Regions from separate parts of the Thalassotalea nanhaiensis genome, predicted to be linked through region 2. Evidence: predicted binding sites of a transcription regulator. Region 2 holds the regulator's gene; the other holds the start of a gene.
What was found. Region 2 encodes MetJ, which represses methionine synthesis genes. Its sites were predicted from a motif close to TAGACGTCTAGACGTCTA; they were not measured.

Region 1 (7,052 bases), 1.2 Mb from region 2:
AATACCACTTCCTTAACTTGTTTGAGGATCTGCTGTTCGTTTCTAGTTTCTAGTTCCTAGCCCCTAATTTTTATGCATGCCCTACGTCACTGGATAAATGACCAAGGTCAATACCAAGCTTTTCTGCCGCTTTTTGCCAACGAAGCTCAACCGGTGTCTCAAATAAAATTTCTTTATCGGCTGGCGTCGTTAACCAAGAGTTTTCTTGTAGCTCTTTTTCTAACTGACCTGAGCCCCAACCTGCGTAACCTAAGGTAACGATAAATTGCTCGGGCGATTTGTCGGTCCCCAGGGCTTCAAGAATATCTTTACTGGTGGTGATCATGATGTCATTACCGAGTTCGAGCGAACTGTTCCAACCTGGTTGAGTATTGTGTAATACAAAGCCTCTGTCGGTTGAAACAGGGCCACCGGCTAATACGCGCTGGTTTAACTCATCGACTTCGATTTTATCTGCATCAATTTGAGCAAGTAACTCATTTAAGGTGATTCTTACTGGAATATTGATCACTAATCCCATAGCACCATCTTCGTTATGTTCACAAATATAGGTCACCGTTTTATGAAAATACGGATCCTTTAAGCTTGGCATAGCGATAAGCAATTGGTTTTCTAGACTTTCCATAGAGTATTCCATTATTTAATCACTTTATAAGTCGTCATACTTTATATAGACCGGTTAAACGCTCGTTTATTCAATATAAGCATGACTATTTATTATTCCGCTCAACTTGTTCTTCAATGGCATCCATCAACTTACCACTGATGTTAATTGGGTAAGCGGCCTCAATTTCACGGATACAGGTTGGGCTTGTCACATTAATCTCTGTCACTTTATCGCCAATAACATCTAAACCAACAAAGTATAAACCGCGTTTTTTCAACTCTGGCGCGATGGTTTCAGCAATTAACAAATCGCTTGCCGATAACGGTCTTGCTTCACCACGCCCTCCAGCAGCTAAATTGCCACGAGTTTCACCTTGTGCAGGTATACGCGCTAAACAATACGGCATTGGCTCGCCATTTACGATTAAGATGCGTTTATCGCCATCTAAAATCTCAGGCATGTACTCTTGTACCATGGCATACATACTGCCGTGGTTGGTTAGGGTTTCAATAATAACCCCAACGTTTGCCTCGCCAGGGCTCATTCTAAAAATAGATGAACCGCCCATTCCATCGAGAGGTTTGATGATCACATCGTTGTATTGTTGGTGAAACTCACGAATTTTTGCCGACGAACGAGTGACCAGTGTTCTTGGCGTTAGGTCGGCAAACCAGGCGGTAAATAGTTTTTCATTACAGTCGCGCAAGCTTTGTGGTTTATTTACCATTAATGTGCCTTGCTCTTCGGCACGTTCAAGCATGTAAGTTGCGTATATGTATTCGGTATCAAAAGGCGGATCTTTGCGCATTAATACGGCGTCTAAACTGGCCACTTCAATGTCTTCTGCATCGTCAAGCTCATACCACTTTTCAGCATTATCAAAGACAGTGACTTTAGCGGCATTAGCACGACAAACACCTTGATCTAAATACAGATCTTGCATTTCCATGTAATAAATTTCATAACCACGCTTTTGTGCTTCAAGCATCATTGCCATGCTAGAATCTTTTGCTACTTTAACCGTAGAAATTGGATCCATTACTATGCCAAGTTTAATTGTCATTTTTGTGTTCCTAACCTTTTGTTATTAAATAATGTAAATGGTGATTGTTAGTTTTAGCTAACTCAAATCGCCAAATTTACATTGTAAAGCCGTAATTGCTGTGAGTGCTGCTGTTTCAGTTCGCAACACTCTTGGACCAAGTAGTACTTCAGTATAGTTGGCATTACTGGCTTGTTGAATTTCTTCGTCAGTTAATCCACCTTCAGGGCCGATTAATAGTCGCACTCGATCACAACTTACTGGCAGCCCCATAATTGAATGCTCTGCTCTTGGGTGCAAGTTAATTGTTAATGCTTGTGTTGCCTGAGTGAGCCATTCTTGTAACGCCATTGGTTGCCTTACTTCGGGTACCACAGCTCGACCACTTTGTTCACAAGCGCTGATCACTATTTTTTGCCATTGTTGGCGTTTTTTTTCTAACCGCTCTGCGTTTAGTTTAACCCCACAGCGTTGAGTAAATAATGGCGTGATCGTATTCACTCCAAGCTCAACCGACTTTTGTAAAGTAAAATCCATTCGATCACCACGCGATATGCCCTGACCTAAATGGATATTAAGCGGTGACTCGTTATTACGAGCTACTTTATTAACAATATTTGCAGTGGCCTGTTTTTTACTCACATCGCTAAGGATTGCTTGATAGTCGCAACCATCGCCATTAAAAAACGTCACTTCATCGCCGGCTTTTAACCTAAGCACGCGTACCACATGACCAAACGCATCATCGGATAATGTTGCAGTACTATCGACCGAAAACGGTGTTGCTTGAAAAATTCTGGGATTGCTCATGACGCAAAAAATTACTCATATAAATCATTACTGTAAAGATAAGGGCTAAGGTGGGAATAAACAATAGGTGTCGAAAATTAAATAATTGGCTTATAAACTATTACGCTCGATAATTCACGCCAACTAAGTTCACGCCACTTTACAGTAGACACAAAAAGGCCAAGTAAAAACTTGGCCTTAGGGTATATGTTTTGGGTTAATTTATAAACCGGCAGCAATTCTTAATGTGGCTGCTTTATCAGTTTTTTCCCAACTAAACGCAGTAAAGGTGTCATCACCTACCGTCATTTCAAACGGGTCACGACCAAAATGGCCATACGCCGCAGTTTGTTGATACATTGGGTGTAATAAGTCTAACATTTTAGTAATGCCGTAAGGACGTAAGTCAAAGTTTTCACGCACCAACTTAATTAATGTATCTTCGTCTACTTTACCAGTACCAAATGTTTCGATAGAAATTGACGTTGGCTCTGCAACACCAATGGCATACGACACTTGAATTTCACAGCGTTCGGCTAAACCAGCTGCAACAATGTTTTTAGCAACATAACGGCCAGCGTAAGCTGCACTGCGATCAACTTTTGATGGATCTTTACCAGAGAATGCACCACCACCGTGACGAGCCATACCGCCATAAGTATCAACAATAATTTTACGGCCAGTTAAACCACAGTCACCTACTGGGCCACCAATAACAAAACGACCGGTTGGATTAATGAAGTATTTTGTCTCACTGGTAAGTAACTCTTCCGGCAAGGTATGTTTAATGATGTTTTCCATTACTGCAGCGTGTAAATCATCTTGAGAAATATCAGGATTGTGCTGAGTTGATAAGACTACGGCATCAATGGCAACAGGCTTGTTATCTTCATAGATAAAGGTTACCTGAGATTTAGCGTCTGGACGTAACCAAGGCAGTACACCTGACTTACGCATTTCAGCTTGGCGCTCAACTAAACGATGTGAATAATATAATGGTGCCGGCATTAATGAAGGTGTTTCATTGGTTGCATAGCCAAACATTAACCCTTGGTCGCCAGCACCCTGCTCTTCAGGTTTGCTACGATCTACGCCTTGGGCAATTTCAGGTGACTGCTGGCCAATTAAATTCATGATGCCACAAGTTTCACCGTCAAAACCAACGTCTGATGACGTGTAACCAATATCAGAAATCACTTTACGAGTTATGGTTTCAAGATCAACCCAAGCTTCAGTAGTTACTTCACCAGAGATAATAGCAACCCCAGTTTTAACCATAGTTTCACAGGCAACACGTGCGTGTTTATCTTTAGCAATAATGGCATCAAGGACTGCATCAGAAATTTGATCAGCAATTTTATCTGGGTGACCTTCAGATACTGACTCTGAAGTGAAGTAATGTTTAGTCATAATGTCTCTTAATCTTTAAATAACACGTAAATAGATTATGCTAAAAATTCAATTAGCGAAAAGTGAAATGGATCAAATAAAATCTATTTTTTACAATGAAGCGAATTCTACCTTGCTTTTAAAAATAAATCTACCTTTTTACGTCTAGATGGCTAAACGATAAATAAAGTAAAAAAAATAGAAGAATGTAGGGGGCGAGCAAATAAAGATAAAAAGCATCAATCGTTGGTTATATTTAGCAGAGCTCTACTGATTAAAATCTAACATGATGCTGATTGATTGCGCGATATTCTCAATTTGTTCAACATCAACTGGGGCAACAAAAATAGTATCATCGCCAGCTAATGTACCAAGTACACCAACAGACTCACCTTGTAAGTCCAACATTCTGGCGATCAGTGGTGCGCCGCCTATACCGGTTTTAATAATAATTTGCATATTATTATGTTTAATACTTAACACAACGGTATGAATGGCTTGTTTGGTTCTTGGCGCTGACAATTCATCTTGCAGTAAATAAACTATCTCGTTTCTAACATTACGTTTTTTAACCGCGCCCAGTTTAGTGAGCGTGCGGGAGATTTTTGCCTGGGTGATATTTTCGAATCCATATTTAACCAGCGCGGTAGCCAACTCGCCTTGCGAGCCATAACACTGTTCTCTGAGCAGTTTTTTAAATGCGATTAGGAAACTTTGCTCTTTGCTATTTCTGCTACTGGTCATATATTCAATTCGTTCTATCTGTTTTTTAATTTATACCAATTTGATTAAGTATGTGATCTACTTTTTCATAAGGAAAAACGGATAAATACAATGCATAAAATTTAGTGAGTAGTTATTCTTACTTATCAATTTTATAAAGCAGTAGTTATTCGTTTTAACTATTAAAAATGAGCAGATATTTAATCAACTTGGTATTACTACCTGTTTGCGTTGATCTGCCAAGCCCATAGCCAAAATAAATGGCTCAGTCTTTTGCAGACTTATAAAGTCTGCTTTACAGGTTAATTCCAGCCACTGCTGCTTGATTAAACTTTGCGCTACCGCACCGCCTAAGGTTGAACCCGGCCCTAAAATAATTAATTTATCAGGGGCAAACTCTTTCACCGCAACTTCAATGGCTTTGCTAAAATTATAAGGCGCAACGACTTGTGTGTCTAACGTATAATCATAAAGCTTGTCAGTATCTGCGCTGTAAGGCTGCCAAATTTGCCCTAAGCCATCGATAAGCGGAATGTCGGGCTTTGAAATTAAATCATTAGAAAGCAATGACTTGGCTTTAGCAGAAGTACCTTTTAACAAGGGCGTATGAAATGCCGCATGGTTAAATAAATTCATTGGGTATCTGTCTTGCACAACCGGCAGCTTAGCTTCCAACGCCGCCAAACCAGACTTATTACCGCCAAAAACAAGGTAGCCACCAAGATGAATAGAGATATGAACTTCATCTTCTACACTTTGATTCACTTCATCAAGCCATAGCTGTATTTGCTGAACTACGCTGCTGTCTTCTCGCCAGTTCTCATCGCTGATAGGGTAAATTAATTGACCACCAATAACCCCTTCAGTCATCATTGAGCCCATGGTATTGATTAACTCTATGGCAGCTTTAGGTTTTAACGCCCCAGCAACGGCCATAGCAATATACCAACCCATTGAGTTACCAGTAACGGCAACAATATCGTATTCGTCTTGATTAATGCTTTGGTAATCGGCCATTGCACAGGCATAAATAAGCGCAGATGCATTTTCCCCGGCGGTATGTTTACGCATGCTGTACTTTGTCATGGCATCCAGTTCACTAATGCCTTGCTGCCCTTGCTGCGTTCGATAGTCATCAATGATTTTAATAAGCTCGGGTTTATCTGCGTGTAGACGCTTTAGATAGCCAAGTTCTTCTTTATTGTACGTGCCTCGACCAGGGCAAATAACTACAGCTGTTTTTTTCTGTTTATTGATATTGTCTGTGCTCATAGATAGTCCCTTAGCTGTTTTTCATTATTGACGTTGCCGCAGCAACAATATCATCAAGAGCGGGGAGTACATGAAATGCAGCCAAGCCTAATGGAATAAAGCAATCACTGGCCGTTACTCGTACCAGTTCATTTTGTGTTGCAGGCCTAGCCGCTTGTTCATGAATCAAGGTAACCAGCGCTTCACTGATAGAACCAGTTTCTCGACATTCATCAACAATAAGCACATGCTTACATTGTTTAACCTGTTCAATAATTCCCTGCTCATCTAACGGTGCCAGCCAGCGTAAATCAACCACTCGACAACGAATACCTTGCTCAGCGAGGATCTTTTCAGCCTGACGAGAAAGAAAGTAGCCATTACCGTAAGATAAAATACAAATATCTTCACCTTCGCCATAAACACTGATTTGCTGATTAATTTCTGTGTCGTTTGCGTCTGGCAGTTGATAATTTGCGGTCCATAAACCATCGCCTTCCTGGTGCAAATCTTTGGTCATATACAATGCGATGGGCTCTAGAAATACCACAATACGTTGTTGCTCTTGTGCCAGTTTTACACAACTGCGCAACATTTCTACGCCGTCGCTGCCGTTGGATGGACAAGCAATAATTAATCCGGGAATATCTCGAAATACAGCAAATGAGTTGTCATTATGAAAATGGCCACCAAAGCCTTTTTGGTAGGCAAGCCCGGCAATGCGGATCACCATAGGATTGGTAAATTGACCATTTGAGAAAAACGGCAATGTGGCAGCCTCACCGCGAATTTGATCTTCAGCATTGTGTACATAAGCAAGAAATTGAATTTCAGCAATAGGTAAAAACCCATTATGAGCAAACCCTATCGCGCCGCCTAAAATTGATTGTTCATCAAGCAGTGTGTTGATCACTCGGTTATGACCGAAGCGATCAAACAACTTACTGGTAACATTGTACACCCCGCCTTTTTTACCAATATCTTCACCACACATAACGATGTTTTCATGCTCAGCCATTAAGTCCATTAACGTCCAGTTGAGTAACTTGGCTAAATGCTGCTTTTTGTTGAGGTTATGCTTTTCATGGGCGAACAATTGCTGGCGCTGTTCAGCACTAACTAACTGTTGATGAATATTTTCACGCGGCGGCGGGACAATGCTCATTGCGACTTGCTCTGCATTAGCTAGTTTTTCTTTACTGACCGCATGCTGAGAAATACTGGCAATGCGTTTGGCGCTGTCTTGATATA
Region 2 (7,052 bases):
GCACACCAGCCAACAATTAACATGCCGCCAATTACAATGGTTGCCCAGCCGATGGCGATAATTTTAGCTTGTTGAACGGCTTTCTCATCGCGTAAAGCCATAATTCGGTTTACCACATGCGGTTGTCCCGGTTGACCTAAACCAATGCCCATTAACCCCACAATAAATGCAATGGCAATAAACCCACTATGACTGCCCGTGAGTTGCATTTGAGTTTCAGTAAATATGTGATGCATTTGCATCCATAAATCAGTAAAGCCACCCACTGCAAATAAGCCGGCAACAGGCAATACTAAACTGGCAATTGCCATTAATATGCCTTGCAGTGTGTCGGTTACACTAACCGCCCAAAATCCACCTAAAAGGGTGTAAATTAAAATGATTGTAGTGCCCATTATGATGCTGCTTTCCATGGATACTTCAAAGGTGGAAGCAAAGGTTGTTCCTGCGGCTTGAAATTGCGCGGCAACATAAAAGGTAAACGCAAAAACAATACAAAATGAACAAAACCAAATGATTGGTTTTTTAAACTTACCACTGCCACTTGCTAATAATTCAGTAAGGGTAACGGTTTGCTCTTTGGCCGCCTTGATTTGTAATTTAGGCGCTAACCATAACCAGTTAAATACATAGCCAAACAATACAGCCGGTACCAGCCAAACGGCAGATAATCCCATTGCATAAGCAGCTCCACTTACACCAAGTAAGGTCCAGGCCGAAGATGCACTGGCAGCAGAGCTGATGGCAGCAACCCATGGGCCTAAGCCACGGCCGCCGATAAAATAATCTTCAGTAGAGTTAGTTTTGTGATTTGACCAAAAGCCAATACCAATAAGAACGATTTTGTAGATCACTAAAGTGACCAGAACAGTAGTTGTGTAATCCATTGTACGTTTTTAGTTGTTATTATGAGGATTTATTCAATGATGATAACAATATACAACCCAAAATTCACCATAGCTTGCATTGTTAGTTTACTAAGGAAAATAACATTATTTGTTGTCAGAGTGATTGTTCCAACTATCAAAGTGAATAGCCGACTCCAAAGGTCGCCTTGCTAACCAGCCATGCTTTTCAAGATCAGGTTGGTCATTAAAGTGCGACACATAACCGACACACAAGTAAGCAACAATATTAATATCATCAGGAATCTGCAATGCCTCTTTGATGACATCGTCATGAACAATGCTAACCCAACCAATGCCAATATTTTCGGCCCTGGCGGCTAACCATAAATTTTGAATAGCGCAAACAGTGCTATAAAGATCCATTTCAGGTTTAATTGTACGACCTAAAATGATCGGGCCGTTTCTACTTCTGTCGCAGGTAACGCAAATACCCATTGGAGACTCAAGAATGCCTTCCAACTTTAACTTTTTATAAGACTGAGATTTGTCATCAGTAAACATAGCGGCAGACTGAGCATGTGCCAATTCAAATCCGTGCTTTATTTTCTCTTTAGTTTGCTGATTCTTAACAACAATAAAGTCCCAAGGCTGCATAAAACCAACGCTGGGTGCATGATGAGCCGCCTTTAATATTCGGCCTAATACGTCATCGGGAATAGGGTCTGATTTAAACTCAGCACGCACATCTCGGCGAGAGAAAATAGTTTTGTAAACGGCGTCGCGTTCTGTTTGGTTAATGTTCACTGGAGTCACAAACTAATAAGTTGTAAGGGAGTTGGCTAATGATATAGAGGTTGAGTTAAACCGCCAATAATTTTCTTGCTTTGATTGATTATGATGAAATTTTATGCAAAATAAATTTGCACTTATCAATTACATGTGTAATCCTTATTTAAATTACAAGTGTAATCGATGGGCATATGATAGAAATAAGTAAAGCAGAATTTGAAGTATTGGAAGCTCTTTGGATGAATTATCCCGCGAGTGCCAATGACATTATTAACAAATTAAATGAAGAAAAGACCTGGCACGACAAAACCGTTAAAACACTTTTAAACCGCATGGTGAAAAAGGGTGCAATAAGTTTTGAAAAGCAACAAAGGCACTATTTATATTCACCCCTGTTAGAGCGAGAATCTTACACCTACAAAGAAGGCAAGAGTTTAGTCGAGCGCTTTTTTGGAGGAAGAATTGCACCTTTGGTTGCTGGTTTTGCAAAAACTGAAAAGTTATCAAAAGACGACATTGATGACCTGAAAAAAGTAATTGCTCAATGGGAGAAGGATAATGATTGATTGGCTTATTGAGCAGCAACTTGTCTTGTCTTCATTATTAATAGTACTGATTTTTTGTGAAACAAAACTGTTGCCGGCACTTGGCGCAAAATTTTGCTATGGCTTATACGCGGCGATACCCGTGGCATTAGTATTGGCTAATATGCCAGAGATATTAAAACCTGAACTTGCACCGCAAATAAGCCGTTATTTAGTGGCAATTAATAACAATAATGTAGCAATAGATAACAGCGTTATTTGGTTGACCGCTTGGTGCGTAGGTTGCTTTATTGTTATTGCCTCAAGCACTTTTTCACACCTGCAATTGCGAACTGCAGAAGTAGCGATAAAGCCGAACAGTAATACTGAAGCGCTTAACTTACCTGATTCATTAACCCCCTATGTAAGTAAGCATGTGGCAAGTCCGTTATTAATAGGATTACTTTTTCCAAAACTCATATTGCCAAAAAATTATTTGCAGATGTACAGCGCAAAACAGTTGGCCATGGTGATAGAGCACGAAGTTGTGCATTTTAAACGCCAGGATACTCGCTGTAATTTTATCGCGCTGATCTTATTAAGCCTATTTTGGTTTAACCCATTAATGTGGCTTGGTTATAAAAGCTTTAGAAGGCTGCAAGAAATCTCTTGTGATGAGAGCGTTTTAACTGACAAAAATACCGATGAAAAAATTCAATACAGTAAAGCGATGTTACTTAGTATCGAAAATACTAATAACCAGCTTTATGCATACACCCACTACACAGAGAAGCAAACTATGTTAAAAAGATTAAATTTTATTAAACAAAAACAACAGAACAAGCCTTTCGTTAAAGTTACTATGTTAGCGCTTATAGCAAGTTTATTAAGCAGTATGGCCATTGCCGAAAATACTCCCGCAGCTAAAAGTGCCGATGAGGTTGTTGCACCTGTAATGCGAGTTGAGCCAATTTACCCAGAAAAAGCGGTAAAAGAGAATTTAAATGGCTCTGTGGTTTTACAGTTTGATGTAACTGCTGCCGGTAAAGTAGAGAATGTAATTGTGATAAACGCAGAGCCTAAAAAGATATTCGACAAGTCAGCGAAAATAGCCTTAAGGCAGTGGCAATACCAAAGCTCTAGTCATGGTTTGAAGAACCAACTTGTACAATTAGATTTTGTGACTAAAAACAATGAAAAATCTGAAAGTTTAGTCGAACGAATTAAAGTGACCCAGTAAGCCTTTATTAATTAAACGACACAAACAAAAACAGCACCTAATTAGGTGCTGTTTTTTTGCTTATCCTCCTGAACCATGTATGGGGTAAAAGGAGGATTGATTAAGCAATTACTTATTCTTGTTCTTCATACTCAGAAAAGTCTGTAACGCCTTGCTCTTCTAGAATTTTACGAACACTTTCCGGTAAGATTTGCTCATTACCTTTAGCTAAATCACTATCGTCTGGTAATGGTTGCCCCGTAAACGCATGTAAAAATGCTTCACAAAGTAATTCACTATTTGTGGCGTGACGCAAATTTTGCACTTGTCTGCGTGTTCTTTCGTCAGTTAGAACTTTTAATACACGCAACGGTATAGATACAGTGATTTTTTTAACTTGCTCACTTTTTTTACCGTGTTGTGCATAAGGATTGATGTATTCCCCATTCCATTCAGCCATCGATATTCCCCATTAATATAAATTTTCTAAATCTTTCTTGTTATATATAAATTGTACTAGCTATAGATTTCTAGTCAACATCTAAAAGCAAAGATGTTTAGATGGCTAAAACTTCTTGACCTTGGAGGTGAATACGTTTAGATTTATAGACGTCTAAACATCTAGTTTTAAATTTACACCAAAATAACTGACGAAGAGCTGATTATGAAACACGATAAATTGAATACAATAGCTGTACAAGCTGGCATAAATAGTGATGAACATCATGGTGCTGTTGTACCTGCTATGCATTTATCGAGCACCTATAGTTTAAAAGGCTTTAATGAAAAGCGTCAGTATGATTATTCTCGTAGCGGTAACCCAACCCGTACAACACTCGCTGAGGTGATTGCCGATTTGGAAGGTGGCACAACTGGTGTGATTACCAGTACCGGTATGTCTGCAATTCATTTGGTATGCCAATTACTTACCAGTGAAGATACCTTGCTTATTCCACATGATTGTTATGGTGGCAGTTATCGTTTATTTACTCATTTAGCCGCGCGCGGAGTATTTAAGTTACAGGTAGTGGACCAAACAAATGAGCAGCAACTTAATGAAGCACTTGCGCAAAAGCCTAAGTTGGTGTTGTTAGAAACACCGAGTAATCCATTGTTACGTCTTGTTGATATCGCAAAAATTTGTCAGCAAGCGAAAGCTGTCGGCGCCTTGGTTGCGGTAGACAACACCTTTTTATCACCTTTATTACAACGCCCGTTAGACCTAGGTGCAGACATTGTTATTCATTCAACCACCAAATTTATCAATGGTCACTCAGATGTAGTAGGCGGTGCGGTGGTTACCAAAGACGCTGAGCTTGGAGAAACATTAACGTGGTGGGCAAATTGTATTGGTATTACCGGCTCACCATTTGATAGCTATTTAACCCTGCGCGGCATTAAAACTTTGCCGATTCGTTTAAAGCAGCATGACGAAAATACCAAGCAATTAGTACAGTTTTTACAAAGCCACCCGGCTATTAACACTATTCATTACCCAGGTTTGGTAGACCACCCTGGGCATGACATTGCCAAAAAACAGCAAGCCGGTTTTGGCAGCATGTTTTCATTCGAACTTAATGGCGGTGTTGACGAAGTTAAAGCATTGTTTGCCAATGTTAAGCTGTTTACCTTAGCGCAATCATTAGGCGGCGTTGAAAGCCTTATTTCTCATCCATCGACTATGACTCATGCCGGTATGGATTTAGATGCACAAAAAGCGGCAGGTATTAGCCAAACGCTTATTAGAGTGTCTGTTGGCTTGGAAGATATTAGCGATATTATTGAAGACTTAAACCATGCATTAACTGCATCACAAGCGGTGGGTAACTAATGCAACAGCAAGTACAAAATATTGAATTTAACGCTTCATTAAACCCTTTAAAACAGGTTGAAGTAACAACAAATGTTCATAAATTTGGTGGCAGCAGCTTAGCAAATGCAGCATGCATTTTGCGCGTTGTTGAGATCATTAAAGACAATGCTAAATTGAATGATTTTATTGTTGTGTCAGCTAATGGCAAAACAACAGACCAGCTGTTTGAGTTGCTTGAAAGTGCTGATAATGACCAGTTGTTTGCAACTCAACTTAAGCAGTTAAAAGATGATCAAGCGGCATTAATTAACGAATTGCTTGATAACAACCAAGCTGCACAATTATTGCAGCAGTTAACTGCAGATATTGAATTTATTAACACTGAATCGGCCAATAGTTTTAAGCAAAGCCGTAATGATGTACTGGCTTTTGGTGAGCTATGGTCGGCCAAATTGTTAGCTGCGGTATTAAGCCAAAATGTTTGTAAAGCCAACGCCATTGATGCCAGAAAGGTACTAATTCTTGATTCAGGCAATAACTTTCAGCTGAATGAACAGCTGAGTAAAACAAACATTACTGCTGAAAAACTAGCCAACCAGTTAAATATTTTTACCGGTTTTATCGCCAGTGATGAGCAAGGAAACACGCAAACCTTGGGACGTAATGGCAGTGATTATTCTGCCACCATTGCTGCACATTTATTAAATGCTCAAAATGTTACTTTATGGACGGATGTAAACGGCGTTTATAGTGCCGACCCTCGTATTGTGAATACAGCGCGCAAATTATTCCGTTTAGAAAACTCGGTTGCAAAAGAGTTGGGCCGCCTGGGTAATCCGGTGTTGCATGCCAATACCTTAAACCCACTAACAACACATAATATTCATTTGAATGTGGCCAGTAGTTTTGCACCGCAAGATAGTGGTACAGAAATTGGCGCATTTGGTGAAATAGCCAAGAGTGAGATCTCGGTTACCCATAATAATGAGCTGATCAAAATAGACTCTACCGAGTTTGATGTTAAAACATTAGAGCAAATAAATACTCGTTTTCAGCCAATTTACCAATGCCAAAATAACACCTGCATTGTTATTTCACAGCAGTTTGCTGATTTAGCATTACATTACTTGCAAGCGCAAAACATTACGTTTTCGACCCTGAAAGTGTCATTAATTGCGGTTGTTGGTTATCAAGTTGCCAACCGAGGTGAAATTAAAGCTCGCTTTAAACGTGCACTTAAGCATACCGATATTGCCCAATTTGTTGGCTCTAGCAATGGACATAGTCTATTGGCGTTTTTTGAGCATGAAAGCTCGGTTGAATTAATCAATAAAGTGCACTCGCAAGTGACTAAAGACAGTCGCAACATTGGTTTGGTCATTGCTGGCCTTGGTAATATTGGTAAGCGTTTTCTTGAAATGTTGCCACAGCAACTAAACCGCTTGCCTGCACTTGAAAACGTGCATTTGGTTGGCCTTGCCACATCAAAAAAAGCATTGATTAATACCGATGGTATCGAAGTAAATCAGGCGCTTGAATTATTTCAGCAAGACAGCTTAGCCTATGACAATCAACTGTTATTAGAATGGCTGTCACAGCACCCATATGATGAACTGGTGCTGGTAGATATTACCCCAAGTGAACAGTTCAGTAATTTATACCAAGCATTTTTTGAGCAAGGTATCCATGTGATCAGTGCCAATAAATGTGCGGGCTCTAGTAGTACCAAGGCTTATAACCAATTATTAAATACGCAGCAACTTACTGGCAGCCAATGGTTAGTAAACACCACCGTTGGCGCAGGCTTACCGGTAAATTATGCTATTAATGATTTACTGAATAGCGGCGATGAAATCAAT

Region 1: metK (methionine adenosyltransferase) is a predicted target of MetJ. The motif match lies at 3,986-4,003, and genes of this name have one in related genera.

What each region holds. Positions count from the first base shown of each region.
Region 1 is NZ_CP134146.1:3,387,675-3,394,726, forward strand. It holds gene RI845_RS14625 (YqgE/AlgH family protein) at 71-625, opposite strand; gene gshB (glutathione synthase) at 711-1,670, opposite strand; gene rsmE (16S rRNA (uracil(1498)-N(3))-methyltransferase) at 1,728-2,459, opposite strand; gene metK (methionine adenosyltransferase) at 2,661-3,848, opposite strand; gene RI845_RS14645 (arginine repressor) at 4,095-4,571, opposite strand; gene RI845_RS14650 (ACP S-malonyltransferase) at 4,755-5,822, opposite strand; gene RI845_RS14655 (dehydrogenase E1 component subunit alpha/beta) at 5,833-7,052, opposite strand, start outside.
Region 2 is NZ_CP134146.1:259,418-266,469, forward strand. It holds gene RI845_RS01190 (sodium/proline symporter) at 1-887, opposite strand, end outside; gene bluB (5,6-dimethylbenzimidazole synthase) at 993-1,652, opposite strand; gene RI845_RS01200 (BlaI/MecI/CopY family transcriptional regulator) at 1,829-2,203, shown strand; gene RI845_RS01205 (M56 family metallopeptidase) at 2,196-3,401, shown strand; gene metJ (met regulon transcriptional regulator MetJ) at 3,514-3,840, opposite strand; gene metB (cystathionine gamma-synthase) at 4,045-5,211, shown strand; gene metL (bifunctional aspartate kinase/homoserine dehydrogenase II) at 5,211-7,052, shown strand, end outside.